2 regions of the Hydrogenophaga crocea genome follow, and region 2 is predicted to be linked to the other one. Evidence: predicted binding sites of a transcription regulator. Region 2 holds the regulator's gene; the other holds the start of a gene.
What was found. Region 2 encodes HrcA, which represses chaperone genes, less so after heat shock. Its sites were predicted from a motif close to TTAGCACTCNNNNNNNNNGAGTGCTAA; they were not measured.
Positions count from the first base shown of each region.

Region 1: groES (co-chaperone GroES) is a predicted target of HrcA. The motif match lies at 3,366-3,392, and genes of this name have one in related genera.

Region 1 covers NZ_CP049989.1:4,341,539-4,349,193, reverse strand. Annotated here, with positions in the region: gene metK (methionine adenosyltransferase) at 1-1,062, shown strand, start outside; gene G9Q37_RS20695 (PAS domain-containing sensor histidine kinase) at 1,230-3,254, shown strand; gene groES (co-chaperone GroES) at 3,472-3,762, shown strand; gene groL (chaperonin GroEL) at 3,799-5,445, shown strand; gene tal (transaldolase) at 5,532-6,473, opposite strand; gene G9Q37_RS20675 (MurR/RpiR family transcriptional regulator) at 6,538-7,386, shown strand; gene G9Q37_RS20670 (ABC transporter ATP-binding protein) at 7,391-7,655, opposite strand, start outside.
Region 2 covers NZ_CP049989.1:2,395,229-2,402,883, forward strand. Annotated here, with positions in the region: gene G9Q37_RS11315 (RelA/SpoT family protein) at 1-2,134, shown strand, start outside; gene greB (transcription elongation factor GreB) at 2,139-2,699, opposite strand; tRNA gene G9Q37_RS11325 (tRNA-Arg) at 2,772-2,848, opposite strand; tRNA gene G9Q37_RS11330 (tRNA-Ile) at 2,903-2,979, opposite strand; gene hrcA (heat-inducible transcriptional repressor HrcA) at 3,020-4,030, opposite strand; gene G9Q37_RS11340 (NAD kinase) at 4,122-5,039, shown strand; gene recN (DNA repair protein RecN) at 5,081-6,724, shown strand; gene rapZ (RNase adapter RapZ) at 6,727-7,620, shown strand; gene mutY (A/G-specific adenine glycosylase) at 7,602-7,655, opposite strand, start outside.

The DNA of each region.
Region 1 (7,655 bases), 1.9 Mb from region 2:
GCCGCCGAAACGCTGACCAACACGGGTCTGGTGGTGCTGGCCGGCGAGATCACCACCAACGCCCACGTCGACTACATCCAGGTCGCGCGCGACACCATCAAGCGCATCGGCTACGACAACACCGAATACGGCATCGACTACAAGGGTTGCGCCGTGATGGTCTGCTACGACAAGCAGTCCAACGACATCGCCCAGGGCGTGGACCACGCGAGCGACGACCACCTGAACACCGGCGCCGGCGACCAGGGCCTGATGTTCGGCTATGCCTGCGACGAAACGCCCGAGCTGATGCCCGCGCCCATCTACTACGCGCACCGCCTCGTGGAGCGTCAGGCCCAACTGCGCAAGGACGGCCGCCTGCCCTTCCTGCGGCCCGACGCCAAGAGCCAGGTGACCATGCGCTACGTCGACGGCAAGCCGCACAGCATCGACACCGTGGTGCTCTCCACCCAGCACTCGCCCGACCAGAGCGAGACGCCCACCAAGATGAAGGCCAGCTTCAACGAAGCCATCATCGAGGAGATCATCAAGCCCGTGCTGCCCAAGGAGTGGCTGCAGAACACCAAGTACCTGATCAACCCCACCGGCCGTTTCGTCATTGGCGGTCCGCAGGGCGACTGCGGCCTGACCGGCCGCAAGATCATCGTCGACACCTACGGTGGTGCCTGCCCGCACGGCGGTGGCGCGTTCTCGGGCAAGGACCCGTCCAAGGTCGACCGCTCGGCCGCCTACGCGGCGCGCTACGTGGCCAAGAACATCGTGGCCGCCGGCCTGGCCAAGCAGTGCCAGATCCAGGTGGCGTACGCCATCGGCGTGGCGCGCCCCATGAACGTCACGGTCTACACCGAAGGCACCGGCGTGATCCCCGACGAGCAGATCGCCCAGCTCGTGCAGGAACACTTCGACCTGCGCCCGAAGGGCATCATCCAGATGCTCGACCTGCTGCGCCCGATCTACTCCAAGACCGCCGCCTACGGCCACTTCGGCCGCGAGGAGCCGGAATTCACCTGGGAAAAGACCGACAAGGCCGCTGCCCTGCGCGCTGCCGCCGGCCTGAAGTAAGTCGAATCACTGCCTGCAAGGCCCCGCCGGCGCGAGCCCGCGGGGCCTTTTTTCGTGTTTTTCATCCCTTCGTCCATGAACGCCAGCGAGCGCTGAATTTTTCCGGGCGTGCGCCGATATGAACGCACAAGTCCTTCTTCGCCTGCGCAGAACCCGCCGGAGCTTTCATGGAACTCGACCTGTCCTTCACCGACATCGGCTGCGAATCAACCCCCGGCCAGGACCCCTTCGACCAGGTCCCGGGCGGCCTGCTCGCGCTGGACGCGCATCTGCATTGCGTGCGGGCCAATCGCACGCTGCTGAACTGGCTCGGCCACAGCGGCGCGGGCGCTGATGCGCTGGCCCATGTGATCGAACCGGCCGACGCACAAAGCCTCGAGCAGCTGCGCGCCCACGTGGACGCGCTGCGCCAGCGCGGCGAGGCCCCGCCGCTGGACCTGGCCCTGCGCAAGGCCGACGGCGGCGTGTGGCCGGCCCGGCTGCATTCGGCCGCGGTGTTCGACGCCCAGGGCCACTTCCTGCACACCAGCACCCTGGTGCAGCCCGCGCCCGCCCCCGTGGCGACCACGGCCGGCGCACCCACGCCCACCGAGGCCCTGCTGCGCAGCATCACCGACCGCATTCCCGCGCGCCTGGCCTACTACGACAAGGACCTGGTCTGCCGCTTCGCGAACGCGGCGCACGCCGGCCGCTACGGCAAGACGCCCGAAGAAATGGTGGGCTCGCACCTGAGCTACGTGGTGCGCCCCGAGGTGCTGCACGAGATCCTGCCGCGCGTGGCCGCGGCACTCAGCGGCCAGCCTCAGAGCTTCGAGGCCGAACGCCAGGACGCTTCCGGCCAGCGGCACTACTACGAGATCCACTACCTGCCCGACCAGCAGGGCCACGAGATCAAGGGCATCTTCATCGAGCTGCACGACATCAGCGAGCGCCGCCGCACCGAAGAACTGGTGCTCAACGCCAACCGCGACCTCGAAGAGCGCGTGCGCGAGCGCACCACCGAGCTGTTCGAGAGCGAGCAGCGCTACCGCCTGATGGTGGACGCGCTGCAGGACTACTGCGTCTACTTCATCGACGAGCAAGGCCGCATCACCGAGTGGACCGAGAGCGCCCAGCGCCTGCACGGCCACAGCAAGGCCCAGGTCACAGGCAAGCCCTTCGGTTCGCTCATGAGCGCCGACAACGCGGGCGAGGACGAGATCGACACCCAGCAGGTGCTGCGCCTGGCGAAGTCGCACGGCCAGTGGGAAACCCGCGGCTGGCGCCTGCGCGAGGACGGCACGCGCTTCTGGGCGCACAGCGTGGTGACCGCGCTGCGCAACCAGCAGGGCGAACTGCGCGGCCTGTCGTGCATCACGCGCGACATGACCGCCGCCAAGAACCTCGAGGACGTGATGAACGACCTCAACCGCGAGCTCGAGAAACGCGTGGCCGACCGCACGCGCCAGCTCGTGGCCGCCAACAAGGACCTCGACGTCTTCTCGCACATGGTCTCGCACGACCTGCGCGCGCCGCTGCGCCACATCGCCAGCTTCACCTCGCTGCTGCAGGAGCAGATCGGCGAGTCCGACGACCCGATGGTGCAGCAGTGCCTGCAATCGATCGGCAAGTCGAGCAAACGCATGGGCGTGATGATCGAAGGCCTGCTCGAATACGCGCGCCTGGGTCGCGTGGCGATCGAGTCGCAGCCGGTGCCGCTGAGCCCGCTGCTGCACGGCGTGATCGCCCACCTGCGGCAGGAGAACACACAGCGCCAGATCGACTGGGTGATCGACACCGACCTGCCCATGGTGCGCGGCGACGCGATGCTGCTGGCCCAGGCCTGGGGCAACCTGCTCGACAACGCCGTGAAATACACGCGCAAGCACCCGAACGCGCGCATCGAGGTCGGCTGCAAGGTCAACCCCGTCGGCGGCCACATGTTCTACATCAGCGACAACGGCGTCGGCTTCGACCTGGAGAAGGCGCACAACCTGTTCGTGATGTTCCAGCGCCAGCACCACTCGATGGACTTCGAGGGCAACGGCACCGGTCTCGCGCAGACGCAGCGCATCATCGAACGCCACGGTGGCCGCATCTGGTGCGAAACCGCCCCCGGCCGCGGCTGCACCTTCTACTTCACGCTGCCCTTCGAAGGCACGGGCCCGGCCACCGAGTTCACGCCCTCGGCCCTGGCCGCCCTGAGCGCCTGAGAACCGCCGACGACCCCAGACAGGGCCCGGGACCTCCCGGGCTCTTTTTTTGGGCGTGCCAGCCGATCGCCGTTGCCGCGCTCTTGAAATCGACACACGTCGGCCCCATGATTAGCACTCGCCGGCGCCGAGTGCTAACATTCGCGCCCGTGTCCCGGCCCCCGGGTCGGAACCCCCTTTTTCCCTCCACCAACATTCTTCCCATTCAGGAGATGCAATGAAACTTCGTCCCCTCGCCGATCGCGTGATCGTCAAGCGCGTCGACAGCGAAACCAAGACCGCCTCCGGCATCGTCATTCCCGACGCCGCCGCCGAGAAGCCCGACCAGGGCGAGGTCGTGGCCGTGGGTCCGGGCCGGACCAACGACAAGGGCGAAACCAAGGCGCTGACCGTGAAGGTCGGTGACCGTGTCCTGTTCGGCAAGTACAGCGGCCAGACCGTCAAGGTCGACGGCGACGAGCTGCTCGTCATGAAGGAAGACGACCTGTTCGCGGTCGTCGAGAAGTAAGCCCTCCCCCTTTATCGCTATTCAGGAGTCTGAAAAATGGCAGCTAAAGACGTAGTTTTCGGCGGCGAAGCCCGCGCCCGCATGGTCGAGGGTGTGAACATCCTGGCCAACGCCGTGAAAGTCACCCTGGGCCCCAAGGGCCGCAACGTGGTGCTCGAGCGCTCCTTCGGCGCCCCCACCGTGACCAAGGACGGTGTGTCCGTGGCCAAGGAAATCGAGCTCAAGGACAAGCTGCAGAACATGGGCGCCCAGCTCGTGAAGGAAGTGGCCTCCAAGACCTCCGACAACGCCGGTGACGGCACCACCACCGCCACCGTGCTGGCCCAGGCCATCGTGCGCGAAGGCAGCAAGTACGTGGCCGCCGGCCTGAACCCCATGGACCTCAAGCGCGGCATCGACAAGGCCGTCGCCGCCCTGGTGGAAGAGCTGAAGAAGTCGTCCAAGGCGACCACCACCAGCAAGGAAATCGCCCAGGTGGGTTCGATCTCCGCCAACTCCGACGAGTCGATCGGCAAGATCATCGCCGACGCGATGGACAAGGTCGGCAAGGAAGGCGTGATCACCGTGGAAGACGGCAAGTCGCTCGACAACGAACTCGATGTCGTGGAAGGCATGCAGTTCGACCGCGGCTACCTGTCGCCCTACTTCATCAACAACCCCGAAAAGCAGGCCGCCCTGCTGGACAACCCCTTCGTGCTGCTGTTCGACAAGAAGATCAGCAACATCCGTGACCTGCTGCCCACGCTGGAGCAAGTCGCCAAGGCCGGCCGTCCGCTGCTGATCATCGCCGAGGAAGTCGAAGGCGAAGCCCTCGCGACCCTGGTGGTCAACACCATCCGCGGCATCCTGAAGGTCGTGGCCGTCAAGGCGCCTGGCTTCGGCGACCGCCGCAAGGCCATGCTCGAAGACATCGCCATCCTCACCGGCGGCAAGGTCATCGCTGAAGAAGTGGGCCTGACGCTCGAGAAGGTGACGCTGGCCGACCTGGGCCAGGCCAAGCGCGTGGAAGTGGGCAAGGAAAACACCACCATCATCGACGGCGCCGGCGCCGCGGCCGACATCGAGGCCCGCGTCAAGCAGATCCGCATCCAGATCGAAGAAGCCACCAGCGACTACGACCGCGAGAAGCTGCAAGAGCGCGTGGCCAAGCTGGCCGGCGGTGTGGCCGTGATCAAGGTCGGTGCGGCCACCGAAGTCGAGATGAAAGAGAAGAAGGCCCGCGTGGAAGACGCGCTGCACGCCACGCGTGCCGCCGTTGAAGAAGGCGTGGTGGCCGGTGGTGGCGTGGCCCTGCTGCGCGCCAAGCAGGCCGTGGGCGACAAGCTCAAGGGCGACAACCCCGACCAGGACGCCGGCATCAAGCTGGTGCTCAAGGCCATCGAAGCGCCGCTGCGCGAGATCGTGGCCAACGCCGGTGGCGAGCCGTCCGTGGTGGTCAACGCCGTGCTGAACGGCAAGGGCAACTACGGCTTCAACGCCGCCAACGACACCTACGGCGACATGATCGAGATGGGCATCCTGGACCCGACCAAGGTGACCCGCACCGCGCTGCAGAACGCCGCCTCGGTGTCTTCGCTGCTGCTGACGACCGAAGCCATGGTCGCCGAAGCGCCGAAGGACGACGCTCCCGCCCCCGCCGGCGGCATGGGCGACATGGGTGGCATGGGCGGCATGGGCATGTAAGCCCCGCCCGGCTTCCCGGCCAACAAAAAACCCCGCGAGCGATCGCGGGGTTTTTTTATGGGCCCTCCCGCTCGGGGGCGGCGGGCTCAGACCATCAGCGCTTCGAGCTTGATCGCGTCGGCCACGAAGGCGCGGATGCCCTCGGCGAGCTTTTCGGTGGCCATGGCGTCTTCGTTGAGCGCGAAGCGAAAGCCCGCCTCGTCGTAGGCCACCGCGGGCAGGTCGAGCGCGCGGGCCGCGTCGGCGTCGAGCGCGCGCGTGAGCGGCGCCTCGCTTGCGGCCAGTTGCGCGAGCAGCTCGGGGCTGATGGTGAGCAGGTCGCAACCCGCGAGCGCAACGATCTGGCCCACGTTGCGAAAGCTCGCGCCCATCACCTCGGTGCGGATGCCGTGGCGCTTGTAGTGCTCGAAGATGCGGCGCACCGAGCGCACGCCGGGGTCGTTCGCGCCCGCGTTGGCGGCTTCGTCCCACTGGGCGCCGGCCTGCTTCTTGTACCAGTCGTAGATGCGGCCCACGAAGGGCGAGATGAGCTGCACGCCCGCCTGGCCGCAGGCCACCGCCTGCGCGAAGGAGAACAGCAGCGTGAGGTTGGTGTGGATGCCTTCGCGCTCGAGCTGCTCGGCCGCGCGGATGCCTTCCCAGGTGGCCGCGACCTTGATCAGCACACGGCCGCTGTCCACGCCCTCGGCGCGGTAGAGCGCGATGAGTTCGCGCGCGCGTGCCAGCGTGGCCGCGGTGTCGAAGCTCAGGCGGGCATCGACCTCGGTCGACACCCGGCCCGGGATCAGGCTCAGGATCTCGCAGCCGAAGCGCACCAGCAGGCGGTTCATCAGCGCCACCTTGTCGGCGCTGCCGTGGCGCGCAATGGCCTGGGCCAGCAGCGGCGCGTATTCGGGCTTCTGCACCGCCTTGAGGATCAGCGAGGGGTTGGTGGTGGCGTCCTGCGGGGCATAGGCCGCCAGTTGCTTGAAGTCGCCGGTGTCGGCGACCACGGTGGTGAACTGTTTGAGCGCGTCGAGCTGGTTCATGAGCGCATTATCGCGACCCGCCGGTAATAAAATTTCAGACCATTCGTCCACCGGGTTCCACGCCATGCTCGACCGCATCAAGGCCTCCCTGCCCTCGCTCGCCCCGGCCGAACAGCGCGTGGGCCGGCTGGTGCTGCAAGACCCGCGCAGCTTCGCAAGCCTGCCCGTGAGCGAGCTGGCCGAGCGTGCGCACGTGAGCAAGCCCACGGTGGTGCGCTTCTGCCGCAGCATGGGCTACGACGGGTTGTCGGATTTCAAGCTCAAGCTCGCGGGCACGGTGAGCGAGGGCGTGCCCTTCATTCACCGCAGCGTGGACGCCGACGACAAGACCGGCGACGTGCTGGTGAAGGTGGTCGACAACACGGTGGCGGCCTTCCTCAAGTACCGCAACGACGCGTCGAGCCACGCGATCGAGCGCGCGGTGGACGCGCTCATGGCCTCGTGGAAGGCGCGCGGCCGCATCGAGTTCTACGGCGCGGGCAACTCGGGCATCGTGGCGCACGACGCCCAGCACAAGTTCTTCCGGCTGGGCATCAACGCCGTGGCCTACAGCGACGGCCACATGCAGGTGATGGGCGCGTCGCTGCTGAGCGCGGGCGACTGCCTGGTGATCGTGTCGAACTCGGGCCGCACGCGCGACCTGATGGACGCGGCCGACATCGCGCGCAAGCACGGCGCCACGGTGATCACCATCACCACCAGCGGCTCGCCGATGGCGCAGGTGGGCCACATCCACCTCGCGGCCGACCACCCCGAGGGCTACGACCGCTACAGCCCCATGACCTCGCGGCTGCTGCACCTGATGGTGATCGACATCCTCGCCACCTGCCTGGCGCTGCGCATCGGCAGCACGCGGCTGCAGCCGCTGCTGCGCGAGATGAAGAACAACCTGCGCAGCAAACGCTACGCCTAGCGACTCAGATCCGGCCTTCTTCGACGGCGTGGCACGCGATGCGGATGCCGCCCAGGGTCTGCAGCGCGGGGCGCTCGTTGCGGCAGCGCTCGTTGGCGTGCGGGCAGCGCGGGTTGAACGCACAGCCACTGGGCGGGTTCAGCGGGTTGGGCACCTCGCCCTGCACCGGTGTGCGCGCGCGGCCCGTGTCGTGCATCTTGGGGATCGCGTCGAGCAGCATGCGCGTGTAGGGGTGGCGCGGCTGCTCGAACAGCGTGTGCTTGGGGGCG
Region 2 (7,655 bases):
CGAGAGCATCCGCCAGGCCTACCGCTTCGCCGACGAGGCCCACCTGGGCCAGCTGCGCAAGAACGGCGACCCCTACATCACCCACCCGATCGCGGTCGCGGCGCAGTGCGCCGAATGGAAGCTCGACGCCCAGGCCCTGATGGCCGCGCTGATGCACGACGCGATCGAAGACTGCGGCGTGACCAAGCAAGAGCTCGTGGAGCGCTTCGGCGCACCGGTGGCCGAGCTGGTGGACGGACTCACCAAGCTCGAGCGGCTCGAGTTCTCGTCGCGCGAGCAGAACCAGGCCGAGTCCTTCCGCAAGATGCTGCTGGCCATGGCCAAGGACGTGCGGGTCATCCTGATCAAGCTCGCCGACCGCACCCACAACATGCGCACCATGGGCGACATGCCGCGCAGCAAGTGGCAGCGCATCAGCACCGAAACGCTCGAGATCTACGCGCCCATCGCCCACCGCCTGGGCCTGAACTTCACCTACCGCGAGCTGCAGGACCTCTCGTTCCGCTTTCTGCACCCCTGGCGCTACGAGGTGCTGGCCAAGGCGCTGGAGCGCGCCCGCAGCCGCCGCAAAGACCTGATCGCGCGCGTGCAGCGCGAGCTCGAAGACGCTTTCGCCGCGCACGGCATGCCGGTGCGCATCCTGGGCCGCGAGAAGACGCTCTACTCCGTCTACCGCAAGATGGACAGCAAGCACCTGTCGTTCGCGCAGGTGACCGACATCTACGGCTTTCGCATCGTCGTGCCCGAGCTCACCGACTGCTACACCGGCCTGGGCCTGCTGCACCAGCTCTACAAGCCCCTGCCCGGCAAGTTCCGCGACTACGTCGCCATCCCCAAGCTCAACGGCTACCAGTCGCTGCACACCACGCTGGTGGGGCCGTTCGGCACCAACATCGAGTTCCAGCTGCGCACCCACAGCATGGACGTGGTGGCCGAATCGGGCGTGGCCGCGCACTGGCTCTACAAGGCCAACGAACCGGGCAGCGACACCTCGCAGCGCCTGGGCACGCAGTGGCTGCAGTCGTTGCTCGACATCCAGCAGGAAACGCACGACGCGAGCGAGTTCTGGGACCACATCAAGATCGACCTCTTCCCCGACGCGGTCTACGTGTTCACGCCCAAGAGCAAGATCCTCGCGCTGCCGCGCGGCGCCACGCTGGTCGACTTCGCCTATGCCATCCACAGCGACGTGGGCCACCACGCCGTGGGCGGCCGCATCAACGGCGAGCAGCGCCCGCTGCGCGCCGAGCTCTCCAACGGCGACGTGGTCGAGGTGATCACCGACGACAAGGCGGAACCCAATCCGGCCTGGCTCTCGTTCGTGAAGACCGGCCGCGCGCGCTCCAAGATCCGCCACCACCTCAAGGCGATCGCGCAGGAGAAATCGCTCGAGCTCGGCGAACGCATGCTGGGCCAGGCGCTGCGCTCCGAAGGCATCGCGCAACTGCCGGCCGAAGACGGCGAACACGCCGCGGTGTGGGACAAGCTGCTGCGCTTCACCGGCAGCAAGAACCGCGCGGAGCTGCTGTCCGACATCGGCATGGGCCGGCGCATCGCGAGCATGGTGGGCAAGAAGCTCGCGGTGCTGCTGGCCGAGACCGGCCTCAAGCCCGACGCAGTGCTGATCAGCCGCGAGCGCTACGACACCGGCCGCGAAGAAACCCTTTCGCAAGGCGTGGTCACGCTCGACGGCAGTGAAGGCATGTCGGTGCAGTACGCGCCCTGTTGCCGCCCCATTCCGGGCGATCGCATCGTGGGCTACCTGGGCCGCGGCGAAGGCCTGGTGGTGCACGCCGAAGACTGCCCCACGGCCCGGCGGCTGCGCGGGCGCGATGCCGAGCGCTTCATCGAGGTGGAATGGGCCGACGAGCCCGTGCGCTCGTTCGACACCACGGTGGTGGTGACCGTCACCAACGGCAAGGGTGTGCTCGCGCGCGTGGCCTCTGCGATCGCCACGGCCGAGGCCGACATCACGCACGTGGACATGGGCGAAGACCCCGCGCAAACGGCCACCGACATCCGCTTCTCGGTGGCGGTGCGCGACCGCCAGCACCTGGCCGACGTGCTGCGCAGCCTCAAGCGCACGCCCTCGGTGATCAAGGCGCAGCGCTACAAGGCCACCCCCAAGCCCTGAGCGATCAGGCGCCGGGCGCGGGGTAGCGCACCTCGAGCACCTCGAGCTCCTGCAGGCCGCCGGGCACCGCAAGCTTCACCACGTCGCCCACGCGCGCCTTGAGCAGCGCGCGCGCCACCGGCGAGACCCAGCTCACCTGGCCCTGGGTGTTGTCGGCCTCGTCGGTGCCCATGATGGTCACGGTGGTCTCGCGGCCGGCCTCGTCGGCATAGGTCACGGTGGCGCCGAAGAAGACCTGGTCGTTGCCGTGGTGCAGCGACGGATCGACCACCTCGGCGATCTCCAGCCGCTTGGTGAGGAAGCGGATGCGCCGGTCGATCTCGCGCAGGCGCTTCTTGCCGTAGAGGTAGTCGCCGTTTTCCGAGCGGTCGCCGTTCTTGGCGGCCCAGTGCACGGCCTCGACCACCTTGGGCCGCTCCTCGTCCATCAGCGTGAGCAGTTCGCGGCGCAGGCGTTCGTAGCCCTGGCGCGTGACGTAGTTCTTGCCACCGGGCGTGGCGATGGCGGCCGCGCCATCGGCGTCATCGTCGTCGTGCTCGGATTCGCGGGTGAAGGCCTTGCTCACGGATGAACCCAACAGGTGAAGCGAGGGGGCAAAGAAAAAGCCCTGCAGCTTGTGGCTGCAGGGCTTCTATGGTGGCGCGGCTGGCAGGAATCGAACCCACGACCCCTTGGTTCGTAGCCAAGTACTCTATCCAGCTGAGCTACAGCCGCGAAGCCTTGAAGTATAGCAGCATTTTTTCGCGTTTCTTTTGCTGCACCCCTTTTTGGTAGGCCGTGTTGGGCTTGAACCAACGACCAAAGGATTATGAGTCCTCTGCTCTGACCAACTGAGCTAACGGCCCGGGAGGCGCGCATTGTAGGTGCGCGCCCACGCGCAACGGCTCACTTGGTGTGGCTCAGTGCGTTGCTCACGAGCTTGGCCGTCACGTCCACGATCTGGATCATGCGGTCGTAGGGCATGCGCTGCGGGCCGATCACGCCCAGGGTGCCCACCACCTGGCCGTCGACCTCGTAGGGCGCGGTCACGATGGACAGGTCTTCGAAGGGCACGACCTGGCTTTCGCCGCCGATGTAGATGCGCACGCCGTCGGCCTGGGTGGACACGTCGAGCAGGCGCACGAGTTGGGTCTTCTGCTCGAAGAGGTCGAACAGGCGGCGCAGGTTGCCCAGGTCGCTGCTGAACTCGCTCACCGACAGCAGGTTGCGCTCGCCGGCCACCACCACCTCGTCCTGCTCGGCGGGTTGGGCCCCGATGTCCACGGCCTGCTTCATGAGGTCGGCGATCTCACCGCGCAGCGCTTCGAGTTCGGTCTTGAGGCGCTCGCGCACGGCCTCGATGGTCAGGCCCGCGTAGTGCGAGTTGAGGAAGTTCGAGGCCTCTACCAGTTGCGACTGGCTGAAGTTGGCCTGCGTCTGGATGATGCGGTTCTGCACCTCGCCCTCGGGCGAGACGATGATGACCAGCACACGCCGCTCGGACAGGCTCAGGAATTCGATGTGGCGGAACACCGAGGCGCGCCGCGGCGCCATCACCACACCCACGAACTGCGACAGGCTCGACAGCAGGTGCGCGGCCTGGCTGATCACGCGCTGGGGCGACTCGATGCCCGGCGCGGCAATGGCCGAGACGGTGGGAATCTCGTCGCGCCGCACGGTGAGCATGGTGTCCACGAACAGCCGGTAGCCGCGCGCGGTGGGAATGCGCCCGGCCGAGGTGTGCGGGCTGGCGATGAGGCCGAGCTCCTCGAGGTCGCTCATCACGTTGCGCACGGTGGCGGGCGAGAGCTCGAGCCCCGCGGCCTTGGCCAGCGTGCGCGAGCCCACGGGTTGGCCGTCGGCGATGTAGCGTTCCACCAGCGCCTTGAGCAGCAGCTTCGAGCGATCGTCCAGCATGCCGAAGATTCTACGGAAGGCCTCTCCCGCCGCGTTCATGGCAGGGGAATGCACAGGGCATATTGCCATGGGCCTATGTTGTAATTTGCGCATGAATGCCCCCCACCTGCCGCGCGCCCTTGCGCCCAAGGCCCTTCGCCCGCTGCGCTTCGAGCAGGTGGTGATCGTGGGCAAGTACCAGGCGCCCGGCGCACGCAACGCGGTCGAGGAGATCGCGCAGTTCCTCATGGCCGAGGGCTGCGATGTCTCGCTGGAGCTGCAGACCGCGCTCAACACCGGCATCACCGACCACCCCACGATCGACGTGGCCGGCATCGACTGCCACACGCAGCTCGCGCTGGTGGTGGGCGGCGACGGCACCTTGCTGGGCATCGGCCGCCAGATGGCGCGCCACGGCGTGCCGCTGGTGGGCATCAACCAGGGCCGCCTGGGTTTCATCACCGACATCCCCTTCGACAGCTACCGCGAGGTGCTGCGCCCCATCCTGCGCGGCGAATACCAGGAAGAGGCGCGCAGCCTGATGGCCGCCAGCGTGTGGCGCGACGGCCGCTGCGTGTTCGAGGCCACGGCGCTCAACGACGTGGTGGTCAACCGCGGCGCGGTCGCCAGCATGATTGAACTGCGCGTGGAAATCGACGGCCACTTCGTGGCCAACCAGCGCGCCGACGGCCTGATCATCGCGTCGCCCACGGGCTCCACCGCCTATGCCCTGTCGGCCGGCGGCCCGCTCATGCACCCCGACATCGGCGGCTGGGTGATGGTGCCGATCGCGCCGCACACGCTGTCCAACCGGCCGGTGGTGCTGCCCTCGCACAGCGAGATCGCGATGGAGATCGTGGCCGGCCGCGACGCCAGCGCGAGCTTCGACATGCAGTCGTTCGCCAGCCTGCTGCACGGCGACCGCGTCGTGGTGCGCCGCTCCGAGCATTCGCTGCGCCTGCTGCACCCGGTGGGCTGGAACTACTTCGACACGCTGCGGCGAAAACTGCACTGGAACGAAGGGGCCTGAGCGCCCGGTGACAATCGCGTTGTTCATTCACCGCCCTTGCCATGAGCCTTCGCCGCATCGCCCTGCGCGACTTCGTCATCGTGCCCTCGCTCGACCTCGAACTGGCCGCCGGCTTCGGCGTGCTCACGGGTGAGACTGGTGCGGGCAAGTCCATCCTGATCGACGCGCTGCAGCTCGCGCTCGGCGCGCGCGCCGAGGCCGGCGTGGTGCGCGAAGGCGCGGCGCGCTGCGAGATCGCGGCCGAGTTCGACCGCCCCGCCGCGCTGCGCCCCTGGCTCGACGAGCAGGGCTTCGCCGACGACGACACCCTGCTGCTGCGCCGCGTGGTCGACGCCGAGGGCCGCAGCCGCGCCTGGATCAACGGCAGCGCGGCCACGCTGACCCAGTTGCGCCAGGCCGGGGACGCGCTGGTGGATATCCACGGCCAGCACGCCTGGCAAGGCCTCACGCGCGCCGATGCGGTGCGCGGCCTGCTCGACGGTTTTGCCGGCATCGACACCGCGCCGCTCGCCAAGGCCTGGGCCGGCTGGCGCGAGGCCCAGGGTGCGCTCGAGCGCGCGCGCGAGCGCCAGTCCACGCTGCGCCAGGAAAGCGAACGCCTGGCCTGGCAGATCGGCGAGCTCGACAAGCTCGCGCCGCAGCCCGGCGAATGGGACGAGCTCAACACGCGGCACGGCCGGCTGGCGAACGCGCAAAGCCTGATCGACGCCACCCAGGCCGCGGTGCACGCGCTCGACGAGGCCGACGACAACGCGGTGGGCCTGATCAACCGCGCCATCGCCGCGCTGCAGGCCCAGGCCCACATCGAGCCCGCCTTCGCCCAGCCGCTGGAATCGCTACAGAGCGCGCTGGCCCAGGTGCAGGACGCGGTGCACGAGCTGCACCAGCACCAGCGCCACGCCGAACTCGACCCCGAGGCGCTCGCCGAGCTCGACCAGCGCCTGTCGCAGTGGCACTCGCTCGCGCGGCGCTACCGCACCCCCGCCGAAGAACTGCCCGCGCTGCTCGCCCAATGGAAGGCCGAGCTCGCGCAGCTCGACCAGGCGCTCGACATCGACACCCTCGAACGCACCGAGGCCAAGGCCCGTGCGGCCTTCGACGCGGCCGCCAAGGCCGTGAGCCAGCAGCGCCAGAAGGCCGCGCCGCGGCTGAGCCAGGCCGTGACCGAAACCATGCAGACCCTGGGTATGGAAGGCGGCCGCTTCGAGGTGGCGCTGCTGCCGCTGGACACGCCACACGCGCACGGCCGCGAGCAGGTGGAGTTCCGCGTGGCGGGCCACGCGGGCAGCACGCCGCGGCCCGTGGCCAAGGTGGCCTCGGGCGGTGAACTGTCGCGCATCGCGTTGGCGATCGCGGTCATCACGAGCCGGCTCGGCCACGCGCCCACGCTGATCTTCGACGAGGTCGACGCCGGCATCGGCGGCGCCGTGGCCCACACCGTGGGCCGGCTCATGCGCCAGCTCGGCAAGGACCGCCAGGTGCTGGCCGTGACCCACCTGGCCCAGGTGGCCGCCTGCGCCGACCACCACCTGCTGGTGGCCAAGCAGGTGCGCGAGGGCCGCACGCAAAGCACGGTGCAGCCCATCGAACACGACACGCGCGTGCGCGAGCTCGCGCGCATGCTGGGCGGCAACGAGCGCTCCGACGTGTCGCTGGCGCACGCGCGCGAACTGCTCTCCGCCTGACCATGACCGCCGCTCCCGCCGCCGCCGTCACCGAGCTCGTGGTCATCACGGGCATGTCGGGCTCGGGCAAGTCCGTGGCGCTGACCGCGCTCGAAGACGTGGGCTTCTATTGCGTCGACAACCTGCCGCCCGAGCTGCTCGAATCCTTCGTCGAGCTCGAACGCAACCACAGCACGCCCAAGGTGGCCATCGCCATGGACGTGCGCAGCGCCTCATCGCTGCCCGGGCTGCCACGGCGCCTCGCGGCGCTGCGCAACGCCGACCTGCACCTCACCACGCTGTTCCTCGACTCGACCACCGACACCCTGGTGCGCCGCTTCTCGGAAACGCGCCGGCTGCACCCGCTGTCGCTCAACAGCGCGCACGACCAGCACCGCGCGCTCACCGACGCGATCGAGCACGAGCGCGAACTGCTCGCCGAACTGCGCGAGCAGGCCCTGGTGCTCGACACCAGCCTGGTGCGGCCCGCGCAGCTGCGCAGCCAGGTCAAGGAGCTCGTGGGCGCCACGCACACGCCGCTCACGCTGGTGTTCGAATCCTTCGCGTTCAAGCGCGGCATTCCCATGGATGCCGACTTCGTGTTCGACGTGCGCATGCTGCCCAACCCGCACTACGAGCCCGAACTGCGCCCCATGACCGGGCGCGACGCGCCCGTGGCCACCTTCCTCGCGGCCAGCCACGAGGTGGTGGCGATGGAAAACCAGATCCACGCCTTCCTCGACCACTGGCTGCCGCTGATGATGCGCGACCACCGCAGCTACGTCACCGTGGCCATCGGCTGCACCGGCGGACAGCACCGCTCGGTCTATCTGGTGGAGCGCCTGGCGGGGCAGTTCGGCACCCGGTGGGTGACGCGGGTGCGCCACCGCGAGGCCGATCACTGGGGCAAGGGCTGATCGCGCAGGACCTGCAGCAGGCCGCGCACCGGCGC